Regions from separate parts of the Shewanella sp. 6_MG-2023 genome, predicted to be linked through region 3. Evidence: predicted binding sites of a transcription regulator. Region 3 holds the regulator's gene; each other region holds the start of a gene.
The links. Region 3 encodes sigma-54, which starts transcription at its own class of promoters, with help from an activator protein. Its sites were predicted from a motif close to GTTGGCACGNNNNTNGNNT; they were not measured.

Region 1 (7,869 bases), on a different contig from region 3:
TTCCAAGTAAAATATTACTCACTTGCTGCATAACAAACTCCGAGTTAATAACACCGAAAACCTATTGGTGCTATAAAATTATGAAAGTCACATTGCTGACGCTTTTATTATTAATAACGAACCAAGCAATAAGAGTGCCAGAATAAAAATTAATTAGGCTAAAAACGGATAAGGGAATTTAACGCGGGGTTTTACGAATAAACTGCTGCATCGCAAATTCATCTGAGGCTTTTTGCTCTTGTTTATTGGCTATTTGCTGAGCTTTTTGATCATTTTTAGCTAACAACAATTCAACCGCTTTACGCTTTTGTTGCTTTTGCTGCCAATTAACTTGTCGATGTTGGGTCTGATTTTGTGCTTCTTTAACGGTATTAACTTGCTGCACTAGTGCTTGGTCAATTTGCTTAATAAATTCATGAAAAGAATGATATTCACTGGCACTTAGCGTTTTACCTTGATTTTCATTCATTTGCTTCATGTACTCTAGGCGATAATTATTTAACGCCTCTAATTGCCCCTCACATTTTTGTAGTTCTAATTGTGCAGATTTAAGCTGTAAAGCCGCCTGTTCTTCTGCTTCTTTATTGAGTTTAAGCACTGTGATTAATGGATCAGCCCGGCGCATTATTTACACTGAGCAGCAATCTGCCCAACCATGGTTTGACTGTTATCAAAGGAAATAACATCTTTAAATCCTTGGCGTAAAAATGCATTCATCGCTGGTTGTAACCGAATAGCGTTATCAATGCGTGGATCGCTGCCTTGGGAATAAGCCCCAATTGAAATTAAGTCTCTGTTTTGCTGATAAAGTGAATACATCTGTTTAACCAGACGCATGGACTCTAAATGCTCAGTGCTAATCACCATAGGTGCGACGCGGCTAATGGACTGCTCAATATCAATCGCGGGGTAATGGCCAGAATCTGCCAGCGTTCTTGATAACACAATATGACCATCTAAAATCGCCCGTGACGCATCGGCAATGGGATCTTGTTGATCATCACCTTCGGTAAGCACGGTATAAAATGCGGTAATCGAACCTTGACCTGGGCCGCCGTTACCTGCCCGTTCGACCAAGCGGGGTAATTTAGCAAACACCGATGGCGGATAACCTTTGGTCGCCGGAGGCTCACCCACTGCCAAGGCTACTTCACGCTGGGCTTGGGCGTAACGGGTTAAACTGTCCATCAATAACAATACGTTATAGCCAAGGTCTCTAAAATACTCCGCAATACGTGTTGAGGTTTCACAGGCGCGTAATCGCATCAATGGTGAAGTATCAGCAGGTGCTGCGACCACCACAGATCTGGCTCGGCCTTCTGGGCCTAAAATCTCTTCAATAAACTCTTTTACTTCACGGCCACGTTCACCCACCAGCCCCACCACAATAATGTCAGCAGTGGTGCCGCGAGTCATCATGCCTAACAGCACACTTTTACCCACACCAGAGCCGGCAAACAGGCCCATCCGCTGGCCTTTACCTACGGTCAACATGGCATTAATGGCTCTAACCCCCACATCTAATGGTTCGGTAATCGCGCGGCGCGATAAAGGGTTAATGGGCGGCGCATGACGCGAGGCATGTTGCTCAGTATTTAATGGTCCAAGGCCATCAAGGGGTAAACCACTACCGTCTAAAACTCTACCAAGTAAACTTAAGCCGACACTTAACCCTGACTGCTCACCTAAAGGCTGCACTCTTGCTCCCGGTAACACCCCTCTTAATTCATCTACGGGCATGAGATAAAGTAATTCATCATCAAATCCAACGACTTCAGCCACTAGCTCACCGGCCATGGTTTCGATAGAGCATAAACTGCCGACAGGGGCTCTACAGCCGGTAGCTTCGAGGGTTAAGCCAACAACCCTAACCAGCTGACCACTGGCCACAGGCCGAATGGGGGTGACTTTATTACTATGAAGTTTAAATTTATTTAGTAACTGATGTTGGCGATTTAGCATCATCTACCTCATCAACAAGGTGTAAACCCTCTTCATGTACGACAGAAGAAACATTGTCATCAGTGAGTTGATCCCGCTTTGCTCCCACCACCTTAAGGCTACATTCGCTAGCATCCTCGGCAATGCTAGTGGTGTAGTGACTTGAATCTGACTTAATCGTTTGCACATTGGCCTGAATCGCTGCGACCTGTTGCTGCAAGCCACTAAGAGCTTGACTCATACGCGCTTCAACTCGTAAGTCGACACTGGAGCGCTCGCTGTGAATGATGCAGTCACCGTTTTTAAGAGATGGATCAGCTTCAATTTCCCAACGATTCTTAGCTAATTGCGCTTCACTGTATAATTGATTAACAAGTGCAGCATCATCTGGGCTAAACCTCAGAGTGACTTGTTGTTTTTTAATCGGTAACGAATCTACCCCTTGACGCAGTACAGATAAAATATGTTCAGGATGAGTTTGTAATTCATTACCGACGATGGATTTGGTCAGATTAATGGATAGCTGTAATAGCTCAGCTTCAATTTCAGCATCAAGCACTAATAAGGGTTGCTCAAATTGCTCAACTAAGCCAGATAAACGCTCAAGCATCTCATTAGCTTTGGCTAAACCCACTTCATAACCTTGTTGTTCTCCTTGGCTAAAGCCTTCAGCGTGACCTTGCTCTAAACCTTCAAGCCGACCTTGCTCCGTGCCTTTCGCTAGCCCATCAAGCTGGCCTTGCTCAAAACCTTCTTGTTCAGCTTCAACTCGAATTTGCTCTATTTCAGCCATGGTAGGCGGTAAAAGGGGCTTGTCTTCAGCAACAGGCTGGGAATTTTGACGTCCTAGTTGGCCAAATAAATTTGAGCCAGTGTCAGTTTTTTGTTGGGAAACATCCGGTAATTGCCAATGGCTAAAATCTTCATCAACTTCTGTTAGGTTATTATTGTTATTAGCTTTAGTCATGATTGCTCTGGTTGTACCTCGTTATAAAATCGGCTTAAATCGGACTATAGGAACTCATCACCACCGCCGCCACCGAGCATAATTTCGCCGCTGTCACTTAATCGACGCGCAATCGCAAGGATCTCTTTTTGAGCCATTTCCACTTCACTGATCCTTATCGGCCCCATGGCTTCAAGATCATCACGTAATAGCTCACCTGCTCGCTTAGACATATTACCAATAATTTTGTCAGATAACTGATCATCAGCACCTTTTAATGCTTTCATTAGCACATCTTGTTGAACTTCACGCAGCAAAGCTTGAATACCGCGATCATCTACATCAATTAAGTTTTCAAACACAAACATCAGATCTTGAATTTGCTGCGCCATTTCTTCATCAGATTCACGCATGGTTTCCATGATCTGGCCTTCAACACCCGTATCAAGGAAGTTCATGATATTGGCCGCCGCTTTCAAGCCGCCCATTTTCGCAGCTTGTGCGCCGCCTTGTCCGGCAAATTGTTTTTCCATGATGTCGTTTAATTCTTGCAAAGCTGCTGGTTGAACTTCTTCTAAGTTAGCAATGCGCATCATTAAATCTAAACGGGTATTTTCAGGGAACTGACTGAAGATTTCAGCCGCTTGATCAGGTTCTAAATAAGATAAAACAATAGTTTGGATTTGTGGATGCTCGTTTTGAATAATGGTCGCCACTTGGCGTGCATCCATCCACTTAAGCGAATCTAAGCCTTTAGCGCCACTGCCCATAATAATTTGTTCAATCAAATTACCGGCTTTGTCTTCACCTAGGGCCGCAGTTAATGCTTTGCGGACAAACTCTTCACTGTTAAAGCCAATGGAAGAAAACTTCTGAATCTCTTCCAAAAACAGCTTATGCACCCCAATGACTTTCTCTTGACCAAAGTCTTGCATGGCGGCCATGGCCATACCGACTTTTTGCACTTGTTTTGGCTCTAAGTGCTTTAAGATTGAGGCGGCATCTGCTTCACTTAAGCTCAGTAACAAAATAGCAGTTTTATCAATGCCACTCAGCTCTTCAAGACTAGGCTGTTCGCCTACGGGTGCTGCCAGGGTATTATTTGCCATCTTCTTGTAACCAACTCTTAATTACTTGGGTAGAAAGTTCAGGTTCATTAGCCACTAATGCCCTAATCGACTTAATCATATCATCATCTTTATGCAGGTTTGGTATTTGAATCGAGCCATCATCGGCATAGCTATAATCTGCTTGTTGGCTATTGAGCATACCCAAGGTATCGGCGGCATACTGATCTTCAATCTCAGCCAATTCATGACCTAAGCGCGGCTCTTCGGGCATCTCGACTTCGTCGTTATTAAACAAACGATTTAACATAGGGCGAATCACAAACAAAATCAGCACTAAGACTAAAAACGCCCCTAACACCAATCTCACCGCGCGCCAAAACCAAGGCTGCTCCCACATTTCAGCGGCGGGCAGCTCTTCAATAAGCTGGTTCATAAACGGTACTGTGACCACTTCTAAGCTATCACCACGTTGACTGGTAAAGCCCATCGCCCCTTCAAGTAAGCGACGAATATTGGTTAGCTCTTGTTCGGTGCGCGGAATGCGGGTCACTATGCCACTTTCATCAGCTGGTCCCGGTTTATAATCAATGGCCACCGACACACTGACTCTGCGCACCACACCCACTTGCTGGCGGGTATGGCTGATGGTGGTATCAAGTTCAAAATTACGGGTTGCTTCTCGATGGCTATTGCCATTAACCGCTGTAGTTTGCTCTGCGCCTGCTTCTTGTGGAATATCTGAATCCATAGGAGGCTGATTGGTTAATGCCCCTGGAATGCCACCCATTGATTGACCGCTTGAATTACGCTCTATGGTCATTTCACTGCGTACAGCGGGTAAATCAGGCGAAAATCGTTTCGCGGTTTGCTCAATCGCGGTGAAGTCCATGTTGACATCCACTTGAGAAGTGAAGTTTTCAGGGCCTAGAATAGGCATTAATATCGAATCGATTTTGTTACGATATTCTGCTTCTTGATGTTGCACTAATTCAAGCTCGCGGCGGGCTCTTGAGGAGGCGCCATCTTGGCTACCTGAATTTAGCAGGCGGCCATTTGAATCGGTCACTGTCACCCGGCTTGGCTCTAAGCCTTGTACTGCTGAGGCGACAATATCAACGATAGAGTCAATTTCTTCTTGGCCAAGGCTACCACGACGAACGCTCACAACTACGGTAGCGCTAGGTTTAGATTTATTACGGGCAAACACATTTTCTTTGGGAATAGCTAATATCACTTTGGCGCGGCTAATACTTTTTAGCTCTTCTATCACTCTGGCTAAATTAACTTCTTGGCTTTGTTTTAGGCGGGCTTGCTCCATGCGCTGACTAACACCAAAACCGCTGTCTTGGCTTAAATAATCGGTTGGTTGACTACTGGCTTCAACGCCTGCACGGCCCAGCAGCAGTTTGACATTTTGATATTTGTTTTCAGGAATACTGACTACATCGCCGGAGATTTTATAGGCAATTTTATTCTTATCTAAAACGTCCAATACTTGGATCATTTCAGCAGTTTCCATTTGCCCTAACGGCCTATATTCAGGCTCTTGCGCCCAAATAATCATAAATACTGCCAGCACAAGACATACAGCTAAAGCCAATATCATAGTGATTTGACGCATAAAGTCAGCACTACCAAACGAGCTTTTCAAGCCAGGTTTATTTTCCTGCTGAATCCCTGTGCTATCGACTTTATCTGAATCTAATACTAGATCTGTGCTCACAATATTTACCTACTTCAATACCAGAATATCAACAACAATACTATTAACAAAAGCCTAAACAGGCATACTCATAATTTCTTTATACGCTTCTACAAGTTTGTTTCTCACTTGCACCGTTGCTTCAAATGCAACCCCGGCTTTTTCACGGGCAATCACGGTATCAGATAAGGTCACAGTGCTATCGCCCATCTCTAATCGGGTGGCTAAATTAGCTGAGTTTGATTGTAAATCAGCCACGCCACCAACCGCTTGAGATAACAATTGGCCAAAGTCAGCACCAGAAGTATTACCGACTTTTTGAATCATATCCGCTTGAATAGGTAAGCCAAGATTAGGCGAAATCTCACCCTTTAAGGATTGCATTTCTTGTAAAAAAGGATTTGAACTAATCTGCATTGTAAACTCCATTCGTCGGATATTTGACGACTTAAAAACAGTTACAATAGAATTAGCAAGTAGGATGCCAACAATAGCTTAAATACACTTAAGCCCATGAAAAGAGCTTAAAAACAACTTGAAAGGGTGAAAAATACACAAAATAGAACCGCTTTAGTATCATCAAAGCGGTTAAGCTAATATTTTAGAATTTAGAGTTAAGTATAAAGATGAACTAAACGTCGATATTTAAGCAGGGACTTGAATACCCAAGTCACGCATTTTAGCCATTTTATAGCGCAATGTTCTGGCGCTAATTCCCAGCTTCTCAGCTACGTCTTTACGGCTACCATTACATAGATTTAAGGTTTCCAAAATAATCACATGCTCTTGAGCCTGCAGTTCGCCCCCAAGCCCATCCGTTTCAGCAGCGGCCACGGGTTGCTCATTGGGGCTCAAAGTAACATCTTCAGCTTCAAGAATAATATCCGCGCCAGTTATCTCCTCGCCATTATTCAGTATCAAGGTGCGCTGAATAACATTATCCAGCTCACGGACATTACCTGGCCAGCGATAAGCCAATAAACGACGACAAGCTATCTCATCTAACTCTGGCACTGGTGAGACATTAAATGCCTTAGCATGCTTAACCAGCAAGTGCCTTGCTAAGGGTAAAATATCAGCCGGTCGTTGGTTTAATGCCGGCCAGGTTAGTGGAAATACATTAATGCGGTAATATAAATCTTCTCGAAATGCGCCCGATGTTGCCATGGACTTTAAATCACGGTTTGAAGTGGCAAGTACCCTCACATCAAGGGCTATGGTTTTACGGCCACCTAAACGCTCAACTTCACGCTCTTGCAGTACTCGCAACAATTTGGCTTGCAGCCCTAGCTCCATCTCAGAAATTTCATCAAGCAATATGGTGCCGCCTTGAGCCTGTTCAAATTTTCCAGGGCATGCCTGATAAGCGCCTGTAAAAGCGCCTTTTTCATAGCCAAATAAGGTGGCTTCAAGCATATTTTCAGGTATTGCTGCGCAATTAATGGCGATAAAAGGTTTTTCTGCTCGAGGGCTGTTTTGATGAATATAACGTGCTAGCACTTCTTTGCCCGATCCACTTGGCCCCATGATCATCACTGAGGCATCAGAGCTTGCCACCCGCTGGGCAATATTCAGTAGCGCCAAGCTTTTGTCATCGGCGACCACAGGTTGACCTAAATTTTGTTTAAGGGGTAAGTAGCGAGATACCTGATTTAACAACACTTCAGGCGCAAAAGGTTTAGCCAGATAATCCGCCGCACCAAGTTTTATGGCGCTAACCGCACTGTCAATGGTGGCAAAAGCGGTCATTAATAAAATGGGGACTTTACTATGGTTTTGCTGTAAATAGTTTAATAGCCCTAGCCCGCCAATACCTTCCATTTGCACATCACTGATAACCATATCAAACGTCGTGGTTTTCATGGCAATAATGGCCTCTTCTGCAGAGCCCACATCAACGCAGTCATATTGGGCTAACATCAAGGTATCAAGTAAGGCTTCACGCAGCGCGGCATCATCTTCAACTAACAGTAACTTGGCTTCACTCATGGGATCCCTCCACTATTTTTTTGGCTTGTTCCGTGTCTTTAGCCATAGGAAATGATAGTCGAATTAAGCTGCCTTTGTGGGGCTGCGATGTCACCTGTAATCTGCCGCCATGATTTCTCACCACGGTTTGCACTACCGCTAAGCCTAGGCCTGTCCCTTGGCTTTTAGTGGTAAAAAAAGGCTCCAATACTTGTTGCTGCATCTCTTTTGATAAACCCTTA
Region 2 (7,869 bases), on a different contig from region 3:
GCCATTGCTGCGGTACTATTTTCACTGCTGGTGTTTCAATACTGGGTGGCATTTTGTAAAGAAACAACGATTTATTTGAAGCCCAAAAGTTAACAAAGGCGCCCTGCTGACTATATTCATCCCTTAGCATAAGTTAACATGCGCCCATAAAACTCAGATCGAATAATAAGAAGCTATATAATGAGCCATTTATCGCCCAGTGAATTATCCATTTTGCTAGTTGAACCATCTGATGTTCAGAGAAAAATAATTATTTCACGCCTGCAACAAGAAGGCGTACATAGCATACAAACCGCCGCTAATCTTGCTCAAGCTAAAGAGATTATTGTTCGACACACGCCAGATCTTATTGTCAGCGCTTTACACTTTACTGACGGTGAAGCGACTGAACTACTCAGTTTTATTAAACAAAACTCTGACTATCAAGATATTCAATTTATGTTGGTATCCAGTGAATGTCGCCGTGAGCAACTGGAAATATTTAGGCAATCTGGAGCCGTCGCGATTTTACCTAAGCCTTTCGATGCCGATCATTTGGCCACAGCACTGAATTCCACTATTGATTTAATCAGTAATGACGAACTGGACCTAAGCCATTTTGATGTTCAGGATATTCGCACTTTAGTGGTTGATGATAGCCGCATGGCGCGAAACATTATCAAACGAACTATTACTAATTTAGGTATTCGGATGATAAGCGAGGCAACTGATGGCGCTGAAGCTATCGAATTAATGCAACAGCAAATGTTTGATTTAGTAATCACCGATTACAATATGCCAAGTGTTGATGGACTGGCATTGACCCAATATATACGCCACCAAAGCCAGCAGTCTCATGTGCCGATTTTGATGGTGTCATCAGAAGCTAACGATACCCACCTAAGCAACGTATCAAGCGCAGGTGTTAATGCGCTATGTGATAAACCCTTTGAACCTAAGTTAGTGAAGCAACTCCTGTATCAACTGTTAGAAGATTGATAGCTAACAAATTTTTGTAGGCCAAAGTTCAAAATGAGCAGCAACAAATCAATAAACTTGATAAAAACGGCAGAAGCAGTTAATTCACTCAGCCGAGTTTAAGCTAACTAGATCACTAAAAAGTTACTTATTAGCAATATAGCAGCACATTTATCAGATAAAATGCTTTCAAAGCCTTATGGCTTATGGCATGTTAATCTAGTTCTAAATAAATACATCTATGGAAAGCAGAGAATACAACATGAACAAAAGTGAATTAATTGCAAAAATTGCAGAAAATGCTGAGTTAACAAAAGCTGAAGCGGGTCGTGCACTAAAGTCTTTTGAAGAAGCGGTAACTGAAGCCATGAAAAACGGCGACAAGATTTCTATCGTAGGTTTTGGTTCTTTCGAAACATCAGTTCGTGCTGCACGTACAGGTCGTAACCCACAAACCGGCCAAGAGATCCAAATTGCTGAAGCAACAGTACCTAAGTTTAAAGCAGGTAAAACGCTAAAAAATAGTGTTAACTAAAAACCGCTAAAACGATAAAACCTCCTTTTTTGGAGGTTTTTTTATGTCTTTTTTTTGCATAAATAAGTAAAAACAACACTTAAACTGCACAATTAAAGTGCAACTACGCATCATTGAGTGGCAACATAAATGCAACATAAATGTGCAGTAATTTTTAAGCTATTGATTAATTTAACTTTATAAACATGGCACATCATTAGCAACACGTACCTCAGATAAAACAACATTTAGCGTCGACCCGACTTTATGCAAGATGCTAATTGAATAATAAAACTTTGAGGGAATGAAAATGAAAAAATCTCTGTATCAAGCTATTGCGCTATCAACAGGTTTACTTTTAAGCACTACAGCTTTAGCTGAAGTCACGGGTAATATTGGCGCGACGTCAGACTATATTTGGCGTGGTGTGTCACAAACTAGTGGTGCTGCGGTTCAGGGGGGCATTGATTATGGCCATGAGTCAGGTTTCTATGTCGGTGGTTGGGCATCAAATGTAGATTTTGGTGACGGCACCTCTTATGAGCTTGATGTGTATGCCGGTTTCGGTGGTGACATTACAGAAGACTTAAGCTACGACATTAACTACCTTTATTACGCTTACCCAGATTCACCGGGCAGTGTTGATTTTGGTGAAGTAACAGTTGGTCTCGCGTGGAAATGGTTAGATGTCGCATACTCTTACACAGTCAATGGCGGTGATGATATTGCTGAAAGCCCATTAGATTCAAAAGATATGATGTATGCTCAAGCTAACCTGACTTTCCCATTAACTGAAAAAGTGTCACTGGGTTTCCATTATGGTTACTCAAACGGTGATGTAATCACCAGCTGGTACGGCACTGATAGCTATTCTGAGTACAACGTATCACTAAGCACTGATACTGATTTCGGTACTATCTCGTTCATGGCAACAGATACTGATTTAGAAGATGATGATGCTAAAATTGTTCTTGGTTACTCATATAGCTTCGATCTATAACCATCAAAAGTATTAAATGATGTTAGCTATTTAATCTAAATTATTAAAAAATCAAAAAACGTCACCTTAGGGTGGCGTTTTTTATTGCTCTGAGCCTCAAAATCCTCACCACAGAAGTGCGCATTTTTTTTATTAGCTGCTACATTCAAATTATGAGGTTATTTTTCTGCTGCCTAGCAAATTATTGCTCAGCAATAAAGTAGCAATATTGTGCTCACGGTTTCAAGCCGTTCAGGCTGTGATTACCGTTTATGTAAAGCCATTAATTATGCTTTACGAGTACCACCCATGTGAGGATAAAGTGATGGCTAATATTACTGAGACTATCCCAAATGATACTGAAATCGAGGCAATGGTTTCACCAAAAAATCAACGCTCCGCTGAAATTATTGAACGTAAAAGGCAGGTTAAACGCCGCTTAGATGATTATCTAGAACAAGCTGAATTGCGAAAAAGCTTAGGGGAAGATGACTTCTTTTAACCCAGTTCCTTGTCCGGGCTCATCAGGCCAATAGTTTTTATAAGCTTAAAGCTTCACTTTAAGATTAAGACTTTAATAAGTATGCAAGACCATTGCACTCTAAATAAATTGAACAGGCTGGGTAAATCTTTTTGCCGCAGTCTGTGATAATGAGTGCATTACCACCCCTTTGTTGGGTTTGCACTTTTAATTCTTTTTTCAGCATGCTGATACTGGTGAAACCAACCTCTATTACTTCAGGTTTGTTAGCGCAATAAGTCGTCACCACCTCACCTAGCGGTTCATTGTCATGGTTATACAATTCACTAGGCTGATAGATTTCAACCGTTGAGGCAATCGCTTGATTAGTAATATATTTATCAGCATTGGTTCTTATAGAGATACCATTACAGCCACCGACGAGCCATAAGCAAAAAACTCAATGGAAATATTTGGTTTGAAAGTTTCATCGATAATATTCCTTCTCAGTAAAGGCATACACTCCCCGTGTATGCCTTCATCATTCATCAACAGCGTTATTAGCTCTCTAATGCCTTAGCTTTTTGCTTGGCAAAATACTCTCGGGTTAAACCAAAGACCACAGGACTTAATAGGACTAGCGCAATTAAGTTAGGAATGGCCATCATTGCATTAAGCGTGTCAGCCAACAGCCAAATAAACTCTAATGAACTCACGGCGCCTATGGGTACCACAAGGGTCCATATTAAACGAAATGGTTTTACCGCTTTATCGCCAAGCAAGTATTGAACACACTTCTCACTATAAAAACTCCACCCTAGAATAGTCGTGAAGGCAAACACAGCAAGTGCTACCGCCACAATATAATTACCCATGGGCAGTGCATGTGAAAATGCATATGAAGTTAGTGCTGCGCCGTTCTCACCTGATGTCCAAGCACCGGAAACAATAATCGCTAAACCAGTAATAGAGCACACAATGATGGTATCAATGAATGTACCTAGCATGGCCACTAAGCCTTGCTTTACCGGATCATTGGTTTGCGCTGCAGCGTGAGCAATGGGCGCACTACCTAAGCCCGCTTCATTGGAGAACACACCACGGGCGACACCAAAACGAATCGCAGCCCAAACAGCTGCGCCAGCAAAACCGCCTTGAGCAGCAACTGGGTTAAACGCACTGTGAATAATTAATTCAAATGCTGCAGGAATTTGGTCTGCATATACCACTAAAACAGCTAAACCCGCGGCAATATAAAACAGGGTCATTAACGGCACGAGTTTACCAGCAACTTCTGCAATACGTTTAATACCGCCCATGAGTACTGCACCGACGAGTACCATTAAGACTAAACCAGTAACCCAGCTCGGCACGCCAAAGTTAGCACTCATGGCATCTGCCACTGAGTTAGTTTGCACGGTATTACCGATCCCAAAACCGGCAATAGAGCCCAGTATCGCAAACGCTGTCCCTAACCAGGCCCATTTGCTGCCTAAGCCATTTTTAATGTAATACATCGGTCCACCGACGTGATTGCCATTACTGTCTTTTTCACGATACTTAACTGCCAATACCGCTTCGGCAAATTTGGTCGCCATACCCACTAATGCGGTGCACCACATCCAAAATAATGCCCCTGGCCCACCAATAAAAATAGCGGTAGCCACACCAGCAATATTACCTGTTCCTATGGTGGCTGAGAGCGATGTCATTAGCGCATTAAAAGGACTAATTTCACCTTTATCAGTGCTATCACTGTCGGTTGCTCGACCCGACCACAGCAGTTTAAAACCAGTGCCTAATTTTAGGATTGGCATTAATTTTAATCCGATAGATAAAAATAATCCCACTCCTAAAATCATCACCAACATGGGTACGCCCCAAACGATGCTGTTTACTGCATTAATAAATGCCGTTAATCCTTCCATTGAAAACCTCATAATGAGTTAAATATTTATAGTTATTATTAATCGTTATCACTAAACGTTATTTTTACGGTTACTGCGTTCACACTACTAATACATCAGTGCGTGAATTTCAGATTACCTTCATTGGCACTAAATTGGAAACATCGGTACGATTCAAACCGAACAAATCAGCAAATAACAGTTTTTTATCAGCCAATTAAATTAATTTAATTATAAAAAAAGCGCTAACTAAATTAGCGCTTAAATCTTATTGAACCATTACAACCTAGCCTAAACACCCTGAATAAGCAGTCATTAAGGCCTTCACTGGGACAGTTTTTGATAGCAGCTTTGACAGACGCAGGCTTTGCCCTTTAACTCTGTGCGCAGCTTGTCACTGATCACAGCTTTAGCTGAAGCGCTTAAACACCAGCAGTCTTCAATCGGTTTACCCGCACTAACCGCGCATTGATTAACCTGCTGGCAAACGGGGCACGCTAATGGCTCAAAAATCGCGTCTTGTGCCTCAGATACTAATGGTTCATTTGCTTGGTTTGGTGAATATATTTCTACATCTTTCATCTGGTTCACTTTGTTTCGTTAACTGGTTTAATTTCCATAAAATGCTTTATGAGATAAGGCTATGCCTTAACGATTGTAGCTTAAAAGCATAAGCTTGAAACTGGTTAAAGTCCTACTTATTAACAGGAAAATTTGGATAAGCTTCGGCGCCTAAAACATTACCAAGCTGCTGCTTGCCATAAAAGCCATCATGTTGATGATAACTTTTTTGGGTTTGTGGCAGGTCTCCTTTAAAACGCGGATCTTGCGGCCTTTCATGGGCATTAACAAAAGCTGCCACATCCCAAGCCTGCTGCACTGTTAGCTGAATACTTTTACCCAGCGGCATATTCTCATAGATAAAATTAGCTGCAGTGTTCACTCTATGCATCCCTGCGCCCCAGTTGTAGCTTTGCGGCCCCCATAATGGCGGTAAAGCGCTCACATTAGCCATTTTAATGCCTTGACCATCAACGCCATGACAAGCCTGACAATGGGTTTGATAAACTATTTCGCCTCGCTCAGTTGAATAAGCTTGTTCTGGCGCTTCTAACTTGGGAAAACCTCGGCCAGCAAGTGAAGTTAAGGCTTTTTGATCCCATTTAGCTTTCACTGCAGCTGGAATTGGGAACTCTTCTCTATTGCCACCTTTTACCAGTTCTACATCACTCAACTCTGCTACTTTGCTATCGAGATTAAATTGATTCAGTAAACCGCTCATGGCTAGCCAATAAGAATAAGCTGAGATAGCCACAAGTTCCTTACTGCCTGATGCGGGGGCTGTACCATTCATTGAATAAGTAAAGCAACCTTGAATCCGTTCCTGGTAGCTATTCACTTTGTCATTTTTCTTTCGATAAGCGGGATAAGCCATATAGGCAGCCCATAGCGGTGAAGCATTGGCTTTATTACCTGCGTTCATATGACAATTAACGCAATTAAGCTCATTGCCGACATATTTATCTCTTAATTGCTGAGTATTAACAAATATCTGATAGCCCAAACGTACTTTGTCGCCAAACTCACCCTCTGGAATAGCTGATAAATCGCTAGGTTGCAGATACTGCGCTGCGGGATCTTTTGCTATAGCGGGGATCTGAGCTTGCCTATCGGGTAATTCTGCAGCGCTAACTGAACTGATAAACACACCTGCGACTAAATAATTAAACAGTTTCATGGTATGTCCTTATTTTTGTGCCAAAGGCTGTTGAGCAGCAGCATTTTGAACCAGAGGTTTTAAAGCTGAAAAGTACGCTGACAATGCGTCAATTTCATCAGCAGTCAGCTTAGCGGCAATATTAGCCATCATATTATCGACATCACCTTTTCTAGTACCATTTTGCCAAGCCAATAGTTGGTTTTTTAAATAGCTAGGTTCTTGGCCTGCAAGTCGAGGGAAGTTGGCTGCGCCAATGCCTGAAGGTCCATGACAGCTAGTACAGGCAGGTATATCGCGGCCCCAATCTCCCTGATAAGCCAATTTTTCCGCCGTATCAGTTATCACAACCTTGTCACCGCGGTATTGCAATGGGATCTCAGCTACTGTTTTAGCGGCAAAGAAATCAGCAACGACTTGGATAGCATCACCTTGTACTGTCGCAGCCATCGCCGACATTGTGGGACTTTGTCGATTACCCATTTGAAAATTAACCAGCTGCGAGGCGATATACTCACTGGATAAACCCGCCAACCTAGGCCCTATAACACCTAAACCCTCACCATTAACACCATGGCAAGTTAAACAAACTTGCGCCTGTGTGGGTACGGTTTGCAATAACTCTTTGGGAGATTGAGCAGGAATATCGGCAATAGCCAAGTTACGACTTGCCCCTATTGCTATTATCGTGATGACTTGTAAAAGGAATTTCATATACCGCCCTCTCCTTGGATGATGTTTAGCTACTGGAATAATAAATGTAGTCCATCAGATCCACTTTATGTGACTTAATTGAATACTCTCCACCAAAGAAAAAGTAACCCAAATACGCTTACCAAAGAACAGACAGCGAACATTTGCAGGCTAAAGACTGATAATGAAAAGGTCGTTGTCGATTAATCATCAGCAAATCGACTGGGAGTGAAGTTAACTCTGAGCTTATGCTTTTAGCGCTATTTTATGACAATAAAAAAGGCCTATTCCGTTAGGGAATAGGCCTTTAAAGTTAATCTTTCAACCAAGTTAATCGTCGTTTAACTCGCGCTTAAGGATCACTCCTGCAGTAAATCCTTACAGATTTGTACTAAGTCAGACTGCACAGCTGCTGCGGTAACTTCTCGGCCAGCACCTGGGCCGCGAATAATTAACGGATTGCCCTGATAAAAAGTGCTGCGGATGACAAACACATTATCTCCAGGGGTTAAACTGGCATAGGGATGGTTCGAGTCGACCCATTGAATGCCTACTTCAGCATGCATTTTGCCATCGACTTTATCTAAAGATGCCACATACCTTAAGACTTTATTTTGCTCAAAGGCTGCACTATATTGCTGC
Region 3 (7,869 bases):
ATGACATGGTTGACTTACCTGTGATGAAACAGGTTGGCCTTGCAGTTTGTGTGGCTGATGGCCATCCTTATGTTAAACAACATTGCCATATGACCACCACCATTAACGGCGGAAATGGCGCATTACGTGAACTCACCGATTTGCTATTACTTAGCCAAGATAAGTTTGAAAATGCCCACGGAATGAGTATATGAGCCGAGTGACCTTCGCTATTATCGGATTTTTTGGCGCAGCCTTAGTCCTTTATTGGCAAGTACAAATTAAACGTAGTCAGATGGAGGCAAGTAAATTGCCTGCCCCTGCTCGCCCTGATTTTATCGCCAATGACTTACGCACCACTGAATTTAATGAGCAAGGTTTAGTGCAAAGCCGAGTCTCAGCGAAATACATGGAGCACTTTCAGCAAAGTAATGAAACCATGTTTACTGAGCCTGTCTACCTTATTTATCCTGAAAATGGTGAAGCCGAATGGCAATTAAGCGCAGATTTAGGCAAGCTGAATAATGAAACAGGCAAAGTAGTTTTAGAAAATAATGTTATTATTGATGCAATAAACATCGACGAGCCATTACAATCTTTGACAACCACCATGTTGGCACTCGATATGAACACCATGATTTTGACCTCAGATAGACAAATTTTTGTTACTGGGTCAGATTTTAATATACAAGGTTTAGGCCTGTATGCTGATTTAAATGCTCAAGAACTTGAACTTTTAAGTCAAGTAGAAGGAACGTATGAAGCAAAGTAAACTTTTGATTGCCTCACTACTCAGTGTAGTCAGTATTGCCAGCGCCTATGCAAAAGAAGGCGATTTACAGCAAGAGCTTAAAGTCGCAGCTGTGAGCCAAAAAGCTGACATAAAAAACAATCAGGTCATCTTCTATGGCCCAGTTAATGTGACTCAAGGGTCGATTAACATTAATGCCGACGAATTACGCGCATTTGGCACCGAAAGCGGCACCCAAAAAACCATGGTTGCCACAGGTAACCCTGCGACATTTTCCCAAGAGTTAGATGATGGCCGTATTGGTACTGCCAGTGCCGATGAAATTAAATATGAGCTTGCCACTAGCATTTTAACCTTAACGGGTAATGCTAAATTGGACCAAGCTGGCAGCCAGGTTACTGGTAACCTAATTAGCTACAACATTGAAAAGCAGCAGTTAATTGCTGAAAGCACCGGTACTGGTGAAGATCGGGTTATCACTATTTTTCAACCAGAAAGTCACCCAGACTTGATTGATTCTGAAAAGAAAAAAGATGAGCAACCACATTTACCAGACAGCGCTAAACCCGGTGATGACACGCCACCAGCTATAATTGAAAACAACAATTTATCTGCTGTAGAGGCTGTGAACTCAACTGAAACACCCGAAGTAACTGAATCACTTAACGCTGAGGCGCAGGCGACATTGTCAGCCCCAGCAGCTGAGCAAAATGACTAATGACCCAAATTACGTTAACCGCTGAAAATCTCGCTAAGAGTTATAAAAGTCGCCAGGTAGTAAAAGATGTCAGCCTGACGGTAAAAACCGGCCAAATTGTTGGCTTACTTGGCCCTAATGGTGCGGGTAAAACCACCACCTTTTATATGGTCGTAGGCCTAGTCAAAAGTGATAAGGGCCGCATTCTGATCGATGAAGATGATTTAACCGCAGATCCAATGCATTTGCGCGCCCGAAAAGGCATTGGCTACTTACCTCAAGAAGCCAGTATTTTTCGTAAGCTCACAGTACACGATAATATAATGGCAGTGCTTCAAACTCGCAAAAGCTTATCAAATGAGCAGCGCATTGAAGAACTGGAACATTTATTAGAAGAATTTAACATAACTCATATCCGTGATAGCCAAGGTATGGCGTTATCGGGAGGCGAGCGTCGCCGAGTTGAAATTGCACGCGCATTAGCGGCAAATCCTAAGTTTATTTTATTAGATGAACCTTTTGCAGGGGTAGATCCTATCTCAGTAATCGACATCAAGAAAATTATTCAACAACTTAAAAGCCGTGGTTTAGGGGTGCTAATTACCGACCATAATGTCCGTGAAACACTTGATGTGTGTGAGCGAGCATATATTGTGAGTCACGGAAACTTGATTGCTGAAGGAACACCTGCTGAGATCTTAGTCAATCAGCAAGTTAGGTCGGTATACTTAGGTGAACAATTCAAGCTATAGTTAGCACTATTCAGTTTTTAGTATGGCATTCGCGGCCAACAACAAACCTTAATCTAGTCTATTTTTCTAGGATCATAAACTAGCGCCCACACTGTTCGTCGCGATGATGTAATTCAATTAGGGACAAGCGGTACATGAAAGCCTCACTCCAACTCAAAATGGGTCAACACTTAACCATGACCCCACAGTTGCAACAAGCGATTCGCTTATTGCAACTTTCCTCATTGGAGCTACAGCAAGAAATTCAACAAGCACTTGATTCAAACCCGCTATTAGAGCTTGAAGACGAATTCACTAAAGCCAAAGAGCCCGTAAAAGAAAACGCCCTGCAAACTGACACCGATTTTAGTGATAATAGCCAAGTCACCATAGAAAAAGACACCTCAACGGTTGATACCACTGAATCGCTCACTAAAGATTCTATGCCTGAAGAACTCCCTATGGATACCACATGGGATGAGGTGTATACCGCCTCGCCGACTTCTGGCTCTGGCGCAGTATCGAGCGGTAATGATATGCCGTTTCAAGGCGAAACCAGTGAAGGCTTGTATGAGCATCTTGAATGGCAAAAAAACCTCACTCCCTTTTCTGAAAATGACTTAGTGATTGCAACCGCCATTATTGATGCCATTGATGAGCGCGGTTACCTCACCCAGAGCGTTGAAGACATTTTGCAATCCTTAGGCACTGACGATATCGAACTCGATGAAGTTGAAGCTGTACTTAAACGGGTACAACACTTCGATCCCGTCGGCATTGCAGCGCGAGATTTAAGTGAGTGTCTATTAATTCAATTAGGCCAATACCCTAATGAAATTCCTTGCATAGATAATGTTAAGTTACTGATTAAAGATCATCTTGATTTAATCGCCGGTCGTGACTTTAGGTTACTGATGCGTAAAACCAAGCTTAAAGAAGATGATTTACGTGAAGCCATTGAATTTATTCAAACGCTCAATCCACGTCCAGGCTTGCAAATTACCCCCATTAAAGATGAGTACGTCATTCCTGATGTTACTGTACTTAAAAAGAATGGTCGCTGGGTGGTCGAGCTAAATCCCGATAACATGCCTAAAATTGGCGTTAATCAGCAATATGCAGCTATGGCCAAAGGCGGTTCAAGCCAAGCTGACAGCCAATTTATTCGTGGTCATTTACAAGAAGCTAAATGGTTTATCAAAAGCATCGATAGCCGTAATGAAACCTTACTAAAAGTGGCTAACTGTATCGTACAATTTCAGCAAGGTTTCTTTGAGTTCGGTGAAGAAGCCATGAAGCCGATGGTGCTCAATGATATTGCTGAAGCGGTTGAAATGCACGAGTCGACCATTTCACGGGTCACGACCCAAAAATACATGCATACCCCCCGTGGACTTTTTGAACTAAAATATTTTTTCTCAAGCCATGTAAGTACCGATGATGGTGGAGAATGCTCTTCTACAGCAATTCGCGCATTTATTAAAAAGCTCGTAGCTGCAGAAAACCCGAAAAAGCCTCTTAGTGATAGTAAAATGGCGACACTATTGGCTGAACAAGGGATTAACGTTGCTCGACGTACGATAGCCAAATATCGAGAGGCAATGCTCATCCCTCCCTCAAACCAACGCAAAAGCTTATAACTTTTGTTATTGGAGGATGACCTATGCAAATTAACCTGACTGGAAACCATATTGAAATAACTCAATCTTTACGGGAATACGTGCAAACAAAATTTTCAAAGCTTGAACGACACTTCGAACAGATCAATAATGTTCACGTTGTGCTCGATGTTCAAAAGCTACAACAGATTGCCGAAGCCAAACTGCACCTAAAAGGCGGTGAAGTGTTTGCTGTATCGCGTAACGCTGATATGTATGTGGCAATAGACGCCCTGATAGATAAGCTAGACCGTCAGGTAATTAAACATAAAGAGAAACTCACTAAGCATTAACGATGGAACTTCGTACCATCCTGCAGCCGGCGTGCACTACCTGTGCCACTCCGGGCAGTAAGAAAAAGGTACTGGAATTAATCAGCAATTTAATGGCTGCCCAGTACCCAACCCTTTCTTCACAGGCTATTTTTGAAAGTCTAATAGCGCGTGAAAAAATGGGCAGTACAGGTATAGGAAATGGCATAGCAATTCCACATGGGCGCTTAGATAATATCGAAGAACCCATTGCTATTTTAATCAAATGCGAAGAGCCAATCGCCTTTGATGCCATAGACAAGCAACCTGTAGATATTTTATTTGCGCTTCTTGTACCTGCAGATCAGTGCCAGCAACACCTAAGCACATTATCTAGCATGGCAGAGAAACTCAGTGATAAATTGATACTTAAACGACTTCGAAAGAGTCATGACGCTACAGAACTTTATCAGGTTATTACTGCATGAAACTTGTCATCGTATCGGGACGTTCAGGTTCAGGAAAATCAGTCGCACTGAGAGTGCTTGAAGATTTAGGTTATTACTGTGTTGATAACCTGCCACTGCCACTGATTGGCAGCCTGCTTGAACAGCTTAAAGATAGTAACGAGCTTGTCGCCATTAGCGTCGATGTGCGTAATATCGAAGAGCAAGGCAAAGTACTCAAAGAGCAAATTGCTTTACTGTCTGACGATACCAGCATTACCAGTTTCTTTTTAAACGCCAACGATAAAGTGTTACTGAAGCGTTTTAGTGAGACCCGCCGATTACACCCACTGTCTAAGAATCAAATTTCGTTACAAGAAGCCATTAAGCTTGAGGGGCGGTTACTCGAACCCATAGCCAAAATGGTTGATCACTATATCGACACCTCGCAAACTAATATCTACGAATTGAGCGATCATGTTCGGCAAATCTTGCTAGGCAGTGTTGATAAAGAATTAGTGGTACATTTTGAGTCATTTGGCTTTAAGCATGGCATGCCGGCTGAAGCAGACTTTATGTTTGATGTGCGCTTTTTACCGAATCCGCACTGGGAGCTTGAGTTAAGGCCCTACACAGGCCTAGATGCGCCCGTGCAAGAGTTCTTAGAGCGACAGCCTTTGGTGAATAAGTTTATCTGGCAAATTGAAAACCTTTTTGACACTTGGATGCCACATTTAGAGCGTAATAACCGCAGCTACCTGACCATTGCCATTGGTTGTACTGGCGGTCAGCACCGTTCGGTTTATATTGCCGATCAGCTCGCTAAACGTTTCAACAACTCTAAGCACAAAGTCAGCGCCCGCCATAGAGAGCTTGGCATTGAATAAGCTAACCACATCGCCAGCCAAAACGGTGGCCTATTCAAAGCAAATTACCATCAGTAACAAGCTAGGCTTGCATGCGCGAGCGGCGACTAAATTGGCAATTTTAGCTACCGAGTTTGACGCAACTATCACCCTTATCCAAGGTGAGAAACAAGCCAGTGCTGCCAGTGTATTGGGGTTATTAATGTTAGAAAGTGGCATTGGTAAAATCATTACTGTTGAAGCTCAAGGCCGTGATGCAGAAAAAGCCCTTGAGGCCGTATGCAAGTTAATCAACGATAAATTTGACGAAGAAAGCTAACCGCCTGCGCCCAGTAACATCTCCAAGGAAACACAGCGACTCACCTTTACCATTATTTTATTAGCTATACTCAACACACCACCAAGCAGTATTAGCGTATTTATGAATTGCGCATCAAGCCATCAGATATTAGAAATTTCTTCATTCTTTCCGGTGAGTTAAGTTAACATTTCATCATCGTCTTTTCAGGAGTAGCCAATGGGTATTGAAGTCATCGACAGCGAACTGACCGAACAACGTCTTAATCAGCTTACACAAGCATTAGGTAGCGGTATGTTTGTTCATGTCAGAAATATGCTTCATGACATGGCCGCCTCCGATGTCGCATTAATTCTTGAATCATCACCGCCGAAAACTCGTCAAGTGTTATGGCAACTGATTGATCATGAGCAAGCGGGTGAAATCCTAGAAGAACTCGGTGAAGAGTTAAAAGATTCACTCATCAGCGCTATGACCCCAGAAAAAGTAGCCCAAGCCACCTCTGGGATGGATACCGATGACTTGGCTTACATCTTAAGAAGTTTGCCAGATGCTGTTTATAAAAAAGTACTGCAATCCATGAGCAGTCAAGACCGCCATCGCGTCGAACAAGCACTGTCATACCCTGATGACACCGCTGGCAGTATCATGAATACAGATACGGTCACTTTGCGTCCTGACGTTAATATTGATGTGGTATTACGCTATTTGCGCCAGCGCGGCAACTTACCCGATACCACAGATACCTTATATGTGGTTGATCGCAACGATCATGTGCTTGGTGGGGTGCGCCTTGCCGATCTACTCACCTGTGATCCTAATTCAACCATTCGCAGCATCATGGATCCTGAATTAGAAAGCATCCCTGTGGACATGCCTGATAATGAAGTGGCGCAATTATTTGAACGCCATGACTGGATTTCGGCCCCAGTGGTAGATGAAGCACAAAAATTATTAGGCCGTATTACCATTGATGATGTGGTCGATGTTATTCGTGAAGACGCCGAACACTCAATGATGGGGATGGCGGGTATGGATGACGATGAAGATACCTTTGGCCCCGTAATGAAAAGCACCTTCAGACGCTCGCTATGGCTTACCATTAACTTGTTTGCCGCCTTACTTGCTGCATCAGTAAGTAATATGTTTGAAGGCACGTTAGAGCAATTTGCCACCATCGCGATTTTAATGACTATTGTCCCTAGTATGGGCGGTGTGGCAGGCAATCAAACCTTAGCTCTGGTTATTCGTGGTATAGCCTTGGGTCATATTGGCCAAAGTAACTCCCGTTGGCTTATCGGTAAAGAATTAGCCATTGGTTTTCTTAATGGCCTCATGTGGTCGGTACTGGTCTTCTTTGCAGTGTGGCTATGGAAAGGTGATATGGCACTGGGCGGTCTCATTGGCGGCGCGATGCTCATTAACATGACCGTTGCCGGACTAGCGGGGGCCAGTATTCCGCTCATACTTAAAAAACTCAATATCGATCCGGCATTGGCTGGCGGTATGGTACTAACCACAGTCACCGATGTGATTGGCTTATTCGCCTTTTTAGGCTTAGCGACCATTTTCTTAATGTAGCGCCGTAAAACCCCCTCTCTCATCAGCATAAAAAGCGGCATTTATTGCCGCTTTTTTGTGCCTTAAAACCATAGAGTTTTAATGGTTACTTTTGTTTACCAATTAAAACCAATTCGCACCAAAATAGTACTTTTGCACCAAGATGTTTCACGCCCACTTTTTAGAGCTAACACTTTAAAAAAATAAGTCACTGTAATAAAAGGGTAAAATATTTATTTCATAATTGGCACAAGTATTCCATTGAGTTACGTATCACTAAAGAGGTAGCTTTTAATTTGACCAATTTAGTGGAGAAATTTAAGCCTTATAAATTTGAATATCAGCAGGAGTCGATGATGAAATTATTACACACATGTTTGAATCTTTGTCGTAATCAGTGCCACTTTTATAAGCATGTAGGCTGTAGCCTATGGGAAGTAGAATAGTCTTATCGTTAAGCCGACGAAGTTAATCGCTTTTAAATGCTTGGAGCTAATATGTCAGCACAAACAAAGTTTTATCCCGAGAGCTTTCAGCAGCAAGTGATCGCTGAAGTGAAGCAACATAATCGATTAATTTCTGATGTTGCTAAGCAATACTGCATCTCAGCAAAAACGGTTTACCAATGGGTT
Region 4 (7,869 bases), on a different contig from region 3:
TCTGCAACTTGGCGGTGATAGCCCACGGTATTGGCATTGGCAATGTTATTACTGGTGACGCCCATTTGCGATTGGGCTGCCATAACACCTGAACGGGCAATGTTTAATAAATCGATAGCCATTAGTTAGTCTCTTTTGGTAATACGGACTTAAGTCCATTGGTTACTGACTCCATGACTTTCAACACTTTATTGGCGTATTGAGGATCAGTTGCGTAACCTGCTTGTTGTAGGGCATGAATAAATTTGGCGGGCTGTGCTGCCACTTTTTTGGCTTCTTGGTAGCGCTCGCCATTGGAGATGAATGACACAAAGTCATTAAAGCTTTGTTCAACGTTGTCGTACATTCTGAAGTCTGCTTGTTGTTTTACTGCCACCCCTTGCTCAAACTCTAAGGTGCTGACTGAGGTTTTATCGCCGTCCCAGCGTCTGTCGGCTTTGATATTAAACAAGTTGTTGCTGGCTGTGCCGTCATCACGACGGATCATTTTTTGACCCCAGCCAGTTTCTAATGCCGATTGCGCCAGTAATACTTCAGGGGTGGTGCCAAGCTGTTTCGCGGCCTTTTCAGCATGGGGATAAAGCACTGAGACAAAATGTTGCGGGCTGTCAAACTGATTCGGCGTTGGTGCCATCGATTGCGGCAAGCTATTGCCACTAGTGGCAACACGATCACCAGCCAAAACTTGATCTAATTCTTGGCTATCAATTATCGGCTTAGCCATTGCAGCGTTCGCAGTTGAGATATTAACAGTTGAGTGATCAGACATTGAGTGATTAGGCATTGTGTGGTTAAACATTGACTGAGCAGCCTCTGAGCGCTCAGGGGCAGAATTTGCACTCACCACTGTGCTAAGAAAATCTACCGGCTTATTCGTAGAGTTAACTAATGACGGTGTACTGTTAGCGTCAATATTACCGCGCAGCACTGAGGCTGGGGTAAAACCGCTTTCTTGGGGAGAAAGTTGCTGCACCATCATGTCTGCGATGCCCAACATACCTTTGTTTGATAAATCCACCGACATTTGTTGATCGCGCATGTTTTCAAAAAATTCGGTGGTTTCACTGTTCATCGGGCTGTCTGATTTAAAGACTGCGTTAGCTTCACGCATACTTTTCATCAGCATTTGAATAAATATCCCTTCAAACTGTTTGGCGACTTCTTGTAATGCCGCCTTCTCGTCTTTCTGGGCCTTGGAACGTAATGAATCTAGTCCCCCTAGATCCAGATAGTTCGATGAATTTGACAGCTTTTCCATAGTCATACCGACAATTTTTAGATGATGATAAGCTCTCCATGCAAAGCGCCTGCCATCTTTAACGCTTCTAATATTGCCAGTACATCTGAAGGGGCAGCGCCCACCAAATTTACCGCTCTGACTAGCTCATCGAGCGAGGTGCCAGGGTCAAATAAAAACATTCGGCTATCGTCTTGGGCAACATCTATGGTGCTATCGGTTGTAACAACCGTTTGACCATCCGAAAACGGATTAGGTTGTGATACTTGGGTCGCTTCAGCAATGGTGACGGTTAAGCCACCATGGGTCACAGCTGCTGGCATTAAGCGTACATTTTGCCCCACCACTATGGTGCCCGTACGCGAATTGACTATCACTTTGGCTGACTCATCGGCCATATCAACTTGAATGTTTTCAAGGGTCGATAAAAATGACACTCTTTGGGATGCATCACGAGGCGCACTCACTTGCACCGAGGTAGCATCAAGCGCCCTTGCCATACCGGGGCCAAGCAAATCATTAATGGCTTGTTCCATGTTTTTGGCGGTTGAAAAATCTGCACGGCGCAAGTTAAAGGTGAGGTGATCGCCACTGGCAAAAGGTGACATCACGCTGCGCTCCACAATAGCGCCGCTAGGAATACGCCCAACGGTAGGAGTATTTTGTATCACCCGTGAACCGTCTTGACCTTCTGCGCTAAAGCCACTGACCACCAAGGTGCCTTGGGCAATGGCGTAAACATTACCATCAACCCCTTTTAAGAAGGTTTGCAGCAAGGTGCCGCCACGTAAGCTTTTTGCTTCACCAATACTTGATACCGTGATGTCAAGATTTTGACCGGGCTTAATAAAGGCAGGCATTTCTGCATGCACGGCTACCACAGCGGCATTTTTGGTTTTAGGGTTAACATTATCGGCTAAATTAATGCCGAAGTTTTTTAGCATGGTTCTAAAGGTTTGTTCGGTATAACGGGTTTTTTCACCTGTGCCGGGTAACCCCACCACTAAGCCATAACCAATTAATTGGTTACTTCGTACCCCTTGGACATTGGCAATATCTTTAATGCGCTGGGCTTGAATTGGCTGTGACAGCAACACCATGCTGAGCAATAATAAAATGAGGGATTTGATTTTCATGGTTAACTCCTTAGAAAGGCCACCATTGGCCCATAAAGAAGGAGCTTAACCAACCCACTTTTTGGACATCGGCAAAAGTGCCGGTACCGCTATATTGAATCCGAGCATTGGCAACACGGGTGGATTCAACGGTATTATCAGGAGTGATATCTTGACTACGTACCATGCCAGTAACGCGAATAAACTCATCACCATTATTAATTGAAATCCACTTTTCGCCGCGAATAACTAAATTGCCATTGTTAAGCACTTGCATGACATTGGCTGAGATGCTGCCGTCTAAACTGTTTGACTGATCGGCATCTGACTCACGCTTGGTATTCATGTCATCTGAATAACGAAAATCTAGCGGAATTCCTTTAATCGACAGATTGCTGCCACCGGCATAAACCGGATCGACGCTTAAATCAGAGCCTCTTTTAATTTCGTTATTGGCACTTTTCTTCGCTTGGGTCGACTCATTAAGCAATACGGTAATAATGTCACCCACTTTGTGGGCACGAATATCCGAGTACAAACTGGATGATTGATGATCCATGTAAATTGAACCCGTTGACACCATTTGGGTTGGCGGCGCTTCTGGGTAAACAGGCGCATAAAATGGATCATCGGCTATGGGTTTTTGCTGAGTTGAGCTGCAACCCAGCATCACAAATGCTGATGCTAAGACTAAAACCTTATTCATCATCCCCTCTCTTATCATCAAAGCTTATAAGTTCTGTGTTACGTAAGACATCATCTGATCAACAGCTGATATCACTTTCGAGTTCATTTCGTAATTACGTTGACTTTGGATCAAGTTAACCAGTTCTTCAGTCACGTTAACATTTGACGTTTCAAGCGCCCCTTGACGAATAGCCCCTAAACCATCCAATGAAGCCGTGCCCTGAATCGGCGTGCCACTGGCACCGGTTTCGGTGTAAAGGTTTTGCCCTAGTGGGTCTAACCCTGATGGATTAATAAAGTCGCTCATGGCTAACTGACCAATGACGGTATTTTCTGTAGCACCTGAAAGTTTCACTGAAACTTCACCTTCAGATGACACTGTGATTGAAGTGGCATCATCAGGAATGGTGATGGCAGGCTGGATGACATAACCCGAACCTGGGGTCACAATTTGGCCATTTTCATCTAGGCTAAATTGGCCGTTACGGGTATAAGCTGCGGTGCCATCTGGCATTTCAACTTCAAAAAAGCCTGGACCTTCAATCATTAGATCTAAGGCATTGTCTGTGGTTAACATATTGCCTTGGGTAAACATCTTTTGCGTGGCAACCACTTTGGTACCCGCACCGAGGTTTAAGCCATTAGGTAGTTTGGTGTTATCAGCACTGACGCCGCCCGCTTGGTTAACGGTTTGATAAAGCAAATCTTCAAACACTGCGCGGCTTTTTTTATAGCCAATGGTACTGGCGTTGGCCACGTTGTTAGAAATAACCGAAATGTCGGTTTGTTGGGCATCTAGGCCGGTTTTACTGATCCATAAAGCAGGATGCATAATAATTACTCCTAACTAATTCTCATTAAAGCTGACGAGGCGCGATCAAGATCTTCGGCGTTTTTCATCATCTTCACTTGCATTTCGTATTGGCGCTGAATATCAATTAGCGCCACCATTTCAGATACCGCATTGACATTACTGCCTTCAACTGCGCCACTTTCAACTTGAACATTGGGATCATTAGGGATGTTTTGCCCTGTGGTTAAACGAAACAAGCCATCCTCACCGCGCATCATGTCGGCGTTGTTGGGGTTAACCAATTTAATCCGCGCAACTTCTTCGACTATGTCGGCTGTGGCGCCTTGGGGTCTAACCGAGATAATACCGTCAGGGGAGATTTGCACTTTTTCAACCGGCAGTGGCAGCACAATTGGCCCAGCCTCCCCCATAATCGGATTGCCACGCGCATTAGTGAGTAAGCCGGTAGTGTCAAAATTTAGACTGCCTGAACGGGTATAGGCTTCACCGCCATCAGCAGCTTGCACAGCTATCCAGCCTTTATCTTTAACGGCAATATCTAAATCACGACCTGTGGTTTTAAGTGGGCCTGAGTCAAAGTTATGCCCGGGGCTTTCTGTCATTGCAAAAACACGAGTCGGTAAACCTTCGCCAAAAGCTTGCATAGAGCGTGCTTGAACCAAATCAGCTCTAAAGCCGTCAGTATTCACATTAGCTAAATTGTTGGCTCGCACCGCCAAAGCATTCATATTCTGCTTAGCGCCGCTCATGGCAACATAAAGTAATTTGTCCATTTACCGCTCCGTCAAACTTTCTTCATAACAAAAGATATACACAGAACTAGCAATCAACGTGCCAAAAAATTAAGGGTTTGAGTTTTAGATGAAATTTGCAGTTATAAACAGCGGGGAAATTTACAAGATAAGCAATATTGGGCAGGTTAATGGCTGTAGTAACGAGGTGAAGAATGAGGTGAACAATAAGGCAAAGAGTTGCCATGGCGGCAACTCTTTACTAAAGCGCGAGATTAATTAGCGGATCTGCAATACCGTTTGGTTAAGGGTATTGTTCACTTCAAGGGTACGTGAGTTGGCTTGGAAGTTACGTTGAGCTGAAATCAAATCCACCAGCTCGGTGGTTAAATCAACATTTGATTGCTCAAGTGCTGACGAGCGAATACTACCAAAAGTGCCGCTATTGGCCTCACCTGCTAGTGCTGGGCCTGAGTCTAAGCTGGCTTTCCAAGAGGTATTACCTACTTGAGTTAAGCCTTGCTCATTAGAAAAGCGTACTAATGCTACCCGAGCTAATGGCACGGTTGAACCGTTACTGTAACTGGCTGTTACTAAACCGTCATCGCCGACACCGACATTGGTTAAGCGCCCGACTGTGGTGCCATCTTGGGTTAACTCTGTCACTTCAAACGGTGAGGCGTATTGAGTAGGATTATTAAAATCGATGTTCACCTTTTGCGAGCCGTCAGCGCCGGTGCCGATAACACCTGCGCCATTACTACCTAGTTCAACCGTAGACACTACCGCAGGATCAGATCCTGTATAAGTTCCGGCATCATTAAATGTAAGTACTGAGCCTTTCCAGCCGGATGCGTTTTCAGCGGTACCAGTTGAATCAGCAATACCATCACCAGTAGTATCTGTTGGGAATGAACCACCCGTTGGCGCATCAATATCCACTTGCTTGCCATCAACAGCATAAAAGGCAACCCAGTTATTCTCACCAGTATGGGAACCACCTTCTGGTTTAACAAAATAAGTGGTCAAGATATGAGCCTCACCAAGTGAATCATAGATAGTTACTGAGGTTGAGTTATTGTAAGTATCTGCGTCATCTGGATCAAAGTTTGCTGGATCAAGTTCTTCATCACCAACATTGAGGTTCATTTGAAAACCAACGTTACCGGTTTTCACTGGGCTACCTGCAGTATCGGGGATTTTAATCGGTTGGGTGGTGGTTAAACTCACTGAAGTCGAATTACCATCAGCATCCACAGGGAAACCCTGTAAATAGTTACCGGCTGAATCTGTCATAAAACTTTCTGAGTTTACTTTAAATGCACCTGCACGGGTGAATGCATGATCTTGGCTGCCCGCTTCAGATGAAGTAACAAAGAAACCACCGCCACTAATAGCCATATCTAAGGAGTTGTTGGTAAACAGTAAGCTACCTTGCTGAAACTGTTGCGCTACGTGAGTTGTGGTTGCGCCGCCGCCCACTGCGGTATTACCATTTGAAAAAATTGAATTAGCATAAACATCGGCAAATTCAGCGCGAGACTCTTTAAAACCAATGGTATTGACGTTGGCAATGTTATTAGCCGTGGTGTTGAGATCTTTTTGAGCAGCTGCGATACCACTCAATGCAATATTAAACGACATAAATCACCTCTTAGCGCTTTAAATTAGGTTCTGTGTGGCTGCCAGATTTCTGGCAGCTTATTATTGTTTGTGTTATTAACTTTCTGCCACTGCCAGTACATCAGACAATTGAATACCACCTAGGCCTCTGAGGTTAAGGATCGGACCGCTGGCGACACTGCCTAAAGACACACTAGTGACATGGGCATAAGTTGAAACCGCTAAATCTTCGGCGTTGCCATCAACTTTACCGTTAGCTTTAATGGCATACATGCCTTCTTCTACGGGTTCGCCATCTTTATCAAGGCCATCCCAGCTGACATCAATGTTGCCGCCTGCAGAGCCATCAACCTCAAAGGTTTTAATCACTTGGCCTGACTCGTCTTCAATGGTGACGGTAATGGTATCGATTGGCTGTGGCGTACTAATGACACCGTTAATGACTGGGTTTTCTTCTGAGACATGGCCAATATCTGATGGAATGAGCACCTTTTGCCCCACTAAGCCCGAGGCTTGTAATGCCTGACTTGAGCTCATCACACTGTTCAAATTCAAAATTTCAGCATTTAAGTTGGCAATACCATCAACGGTCGCGAAGGACGCCATTTGTGCGATCATCTGATCGTTTTCAACAGGTTTAAACGGGTCCTGCATTGACAGCTGTTGACTCAAAAGCGCAAAGAAATCCGATTGGGTTAGCTCTTGGCTTTTAGCTTCACCAGTTTCGGTGGTGCTAGCTGATTGCGCAGCAGTTAGGCTATCTAAAAAGCTACTGTCTGATACCTGTGTAGTTTGTGAGTTTGTCGCCACTGAATTAGTGGAGACGGTGGAAGCCGTGGTAGACGTCTGCAACTGCGGTAATGACTGACTACTGTAAGGATTAACGAGGCTCATTGTTTACCTCCAACTAAATTCATATTACTTACCCATACGAAGCGTTTGCTGCAACATTGATTTGGCGGCATCAGCCACTTGAACATTCATTTGATATGACCGAGAAGCAGAAATCATATCGGCCATTTCTTCCATCACATTGACATTGGGTTTATAAATAAACCCATCGTTATCAGCCATTGGATGATTAGGTGAGAATTCTTTTAATAACGGTTTATCGCTTTCTACAACGCCTTTAACACTGACACTATGAGAACTATTTTGCTGATGACTGGCTTTGGCCATTTCAGCCTCAAAAATAGGATGACGAGCTCTATAGGTCTCACCGACACTGCTTGATACTGTGTTGGCATTAGCAATATTACTGGCGGTGGTATTTAAGCGCACCGATTGCGCAGACATACCCGAGCCTGACACATTAAAAATATTAAAAAGACTCATAATTAATCACCTCTAATGGCTTTACGCATGCCAGAAAACTTACTTTCAAGAAAGCCCAGTGACATTTGATATTCCAAAGAGTTTTGCATAAATGCAGATTGCTCTTCTTGCATATCCACCGTATTACCGTCACCTGTGTCTGGCTGATTTGGCACCCGAAACTGCACATGCTCTTGGCTTAACGCTTTAAGGTCAAAGTGCTTGTCAGTTGTTTGACTCATTTGCAGCCCTTGCTGATGAGAGCGGGCGCTATTCATGGCAGAGGCAAAGTCTACATCACGGGCTTTGTAACCCGGGGTATTGGCATTGGCGATATTACTAGATAGC

Region 1: the regulator sigma-54 is predicted to act here: its motif matches at 6,130-6,148, upstream of fliE (flagellar hook-basal body complex protein FliE).
Region 2: the regulator sigma-54 is predicted to act here: its motif matches at 1,677-1,695, upstream of Q4533_RS14690 (TorF family putative porin).
Region 4: the regulator sigma-54 is predicted to act here: its motif matches at 4,674-4,692, upstream of flgF (flagellar basal-body rod protein FlgF).

The regions. Positions count from the first base shown of each region.
Region 1 covers NZ_JAUOQU010000007.1:71,879-79,747, reverse strand. Annotated here, with positions in the region: gene Q4533_RS06150 (flagellar hook-length control protein FliK) at 1-31, opposite strand, end outside; gene fliJ (flagellar export protein FliJ) at 179-625, opposite strand; gene fliI (flagellar protein export ATPase FliI) at 625-1,962, opposite strand; gene fliH (flagellar assembly protein FliH) at 1,931-2,908, opposite strand; gene fliG (flagellar motor switch protein FliG) at 2,953-3,996, opposite strand; gene fliF (flagellar basal-body MS-ring/collar protein FliF) at 3,986-5,680, opposite strand; gene fliE (flagellar hook-basal body complex protein FliE) at 5,735-6,076, opposite strand; gene Q4533_RS06115 (sigma-54 dependent transcriptional regulator) at 6,305-7,648, opposite strand; gene Q4533_RS06110 (PAS domain-containing sensor histidine kinase) at 7,641-7,869, opposite strand, start outside.
Region 2 covers NZ_JAUOQU010000025.1:59,438-67,306, forward strand. Annotated here, with positions in the region: gene Q4533_RS14675 (hypothetical protein) at 1-93, shown strand, start outside; gene Q4533_RS14680 (response regulator) at 181-978, shown strand; gene Q4533_RS14685 (HU family DNA-binding protein) at 1,220-1,492, shown strand; gene Q4533_RS14690 (TorF family putative porin) at 1,782-2,471, shown strand; gene Q4533_RS14695 (PA3496 family putative envelope integrity protein) at 2,776-2,952, shown strand; gene Q4533_RS14700 (sodium:alanine symporter family protein) at 3,471-4,838, opposite strand; gene Q4533_RS14705 (cysteine-rich CWC family protein) at 5,142-5,399, opposite strand; gene Q4533_RS14710 (c-type cytochrome) at 5,512-6,555, opposite strand; gene Q4533_RS14715 (c-type cytochrome) at 6,565-7,248, opposite strand; gene Q4533_RS14720 (bifunctional aspartate kinase/homoserine dehydrogenase II) at 7,587-7,869, opposite strand, start outside.
Region 3 covers NZ_JAUOQU010000014.1:52,449-60,317, forward strand. Annotated here, with positions in the region: gene kdsC (3-deoxy-manno-octulosonate-8-phosphatase KdsC) at 1-194, shown strand, start outside; gene lptC (LPS export ABC transporter periplasmic protein LptC) at 191-751, shown strand; gene lptA (lipopolysaccharide transport periplasmic protein LptA) at 738-1,448, shown strand; gene lptB (LPS export ABC transporter ATP-binding protein) at 1,448-2,179, shown strand; gene Q4533_RS10090 (RNA polymerase factor sigma-54) at 2,314-3,798, shown strand; gene hpf (ribosome hibernation promoting factor) at 3,822-4,109, shown strand; gene ptsN (PTS IIA-like nitrogen regulatory protein PtsN) at 4,112-4,555, shown strand; gene rapZ (RNase adapter RapZ) at 4,552-5,400, shown strand; gene Q4533_RS10110 (HPr family phosphocarrier protein) at 5,426-5,698, shown strand; gene mgtE (magnesium transporter) at 5,897-7,258, shown strand; gene Q4533_RS10120 (transposase) at 7,735-7,869, shown strand, end outside.
Region 4 covers NZ_JAUOQU010000007.1:53,382-61,250, reverse strand. Annotated here, with positions in the region: gene flgK (flagellar hook-associated protein FlgK) at 1-122, opposite strand, end outside; gene flgJ (flagellar assembly peptidoglycan hydrolase FlgJ) at 122-1,258, opposite strand; gene Q4533_RS06055 (flagellar basal body P-ring protein FlgI) at 1,276-2,373, opposite strand; gene flgH (flagellar basal body L-ring protein FlgH) at 2,384-3,058, opposite strand; gene flgG (flagellar basal-body rod protein FlgG) at 3,083-3,871, opposite strand; gene flgF (flagellar basal-body rod protein FlgF) at 3,883-4,626, opposite strand; gene flgE (flagellar hook protein FlgE) at 4,864-6,228, opposite strand; gene flgD (flagellar hook assembly protein FlgD) at 6,304-7,101, opposite strand; gene flgC (flagellar basal body rod protein FlgC) at 7,126-7,542, opposite strand; gene flgB (flagellar basal body rod protein FlgB) at 7,545-7,869, opposite strand, start outside.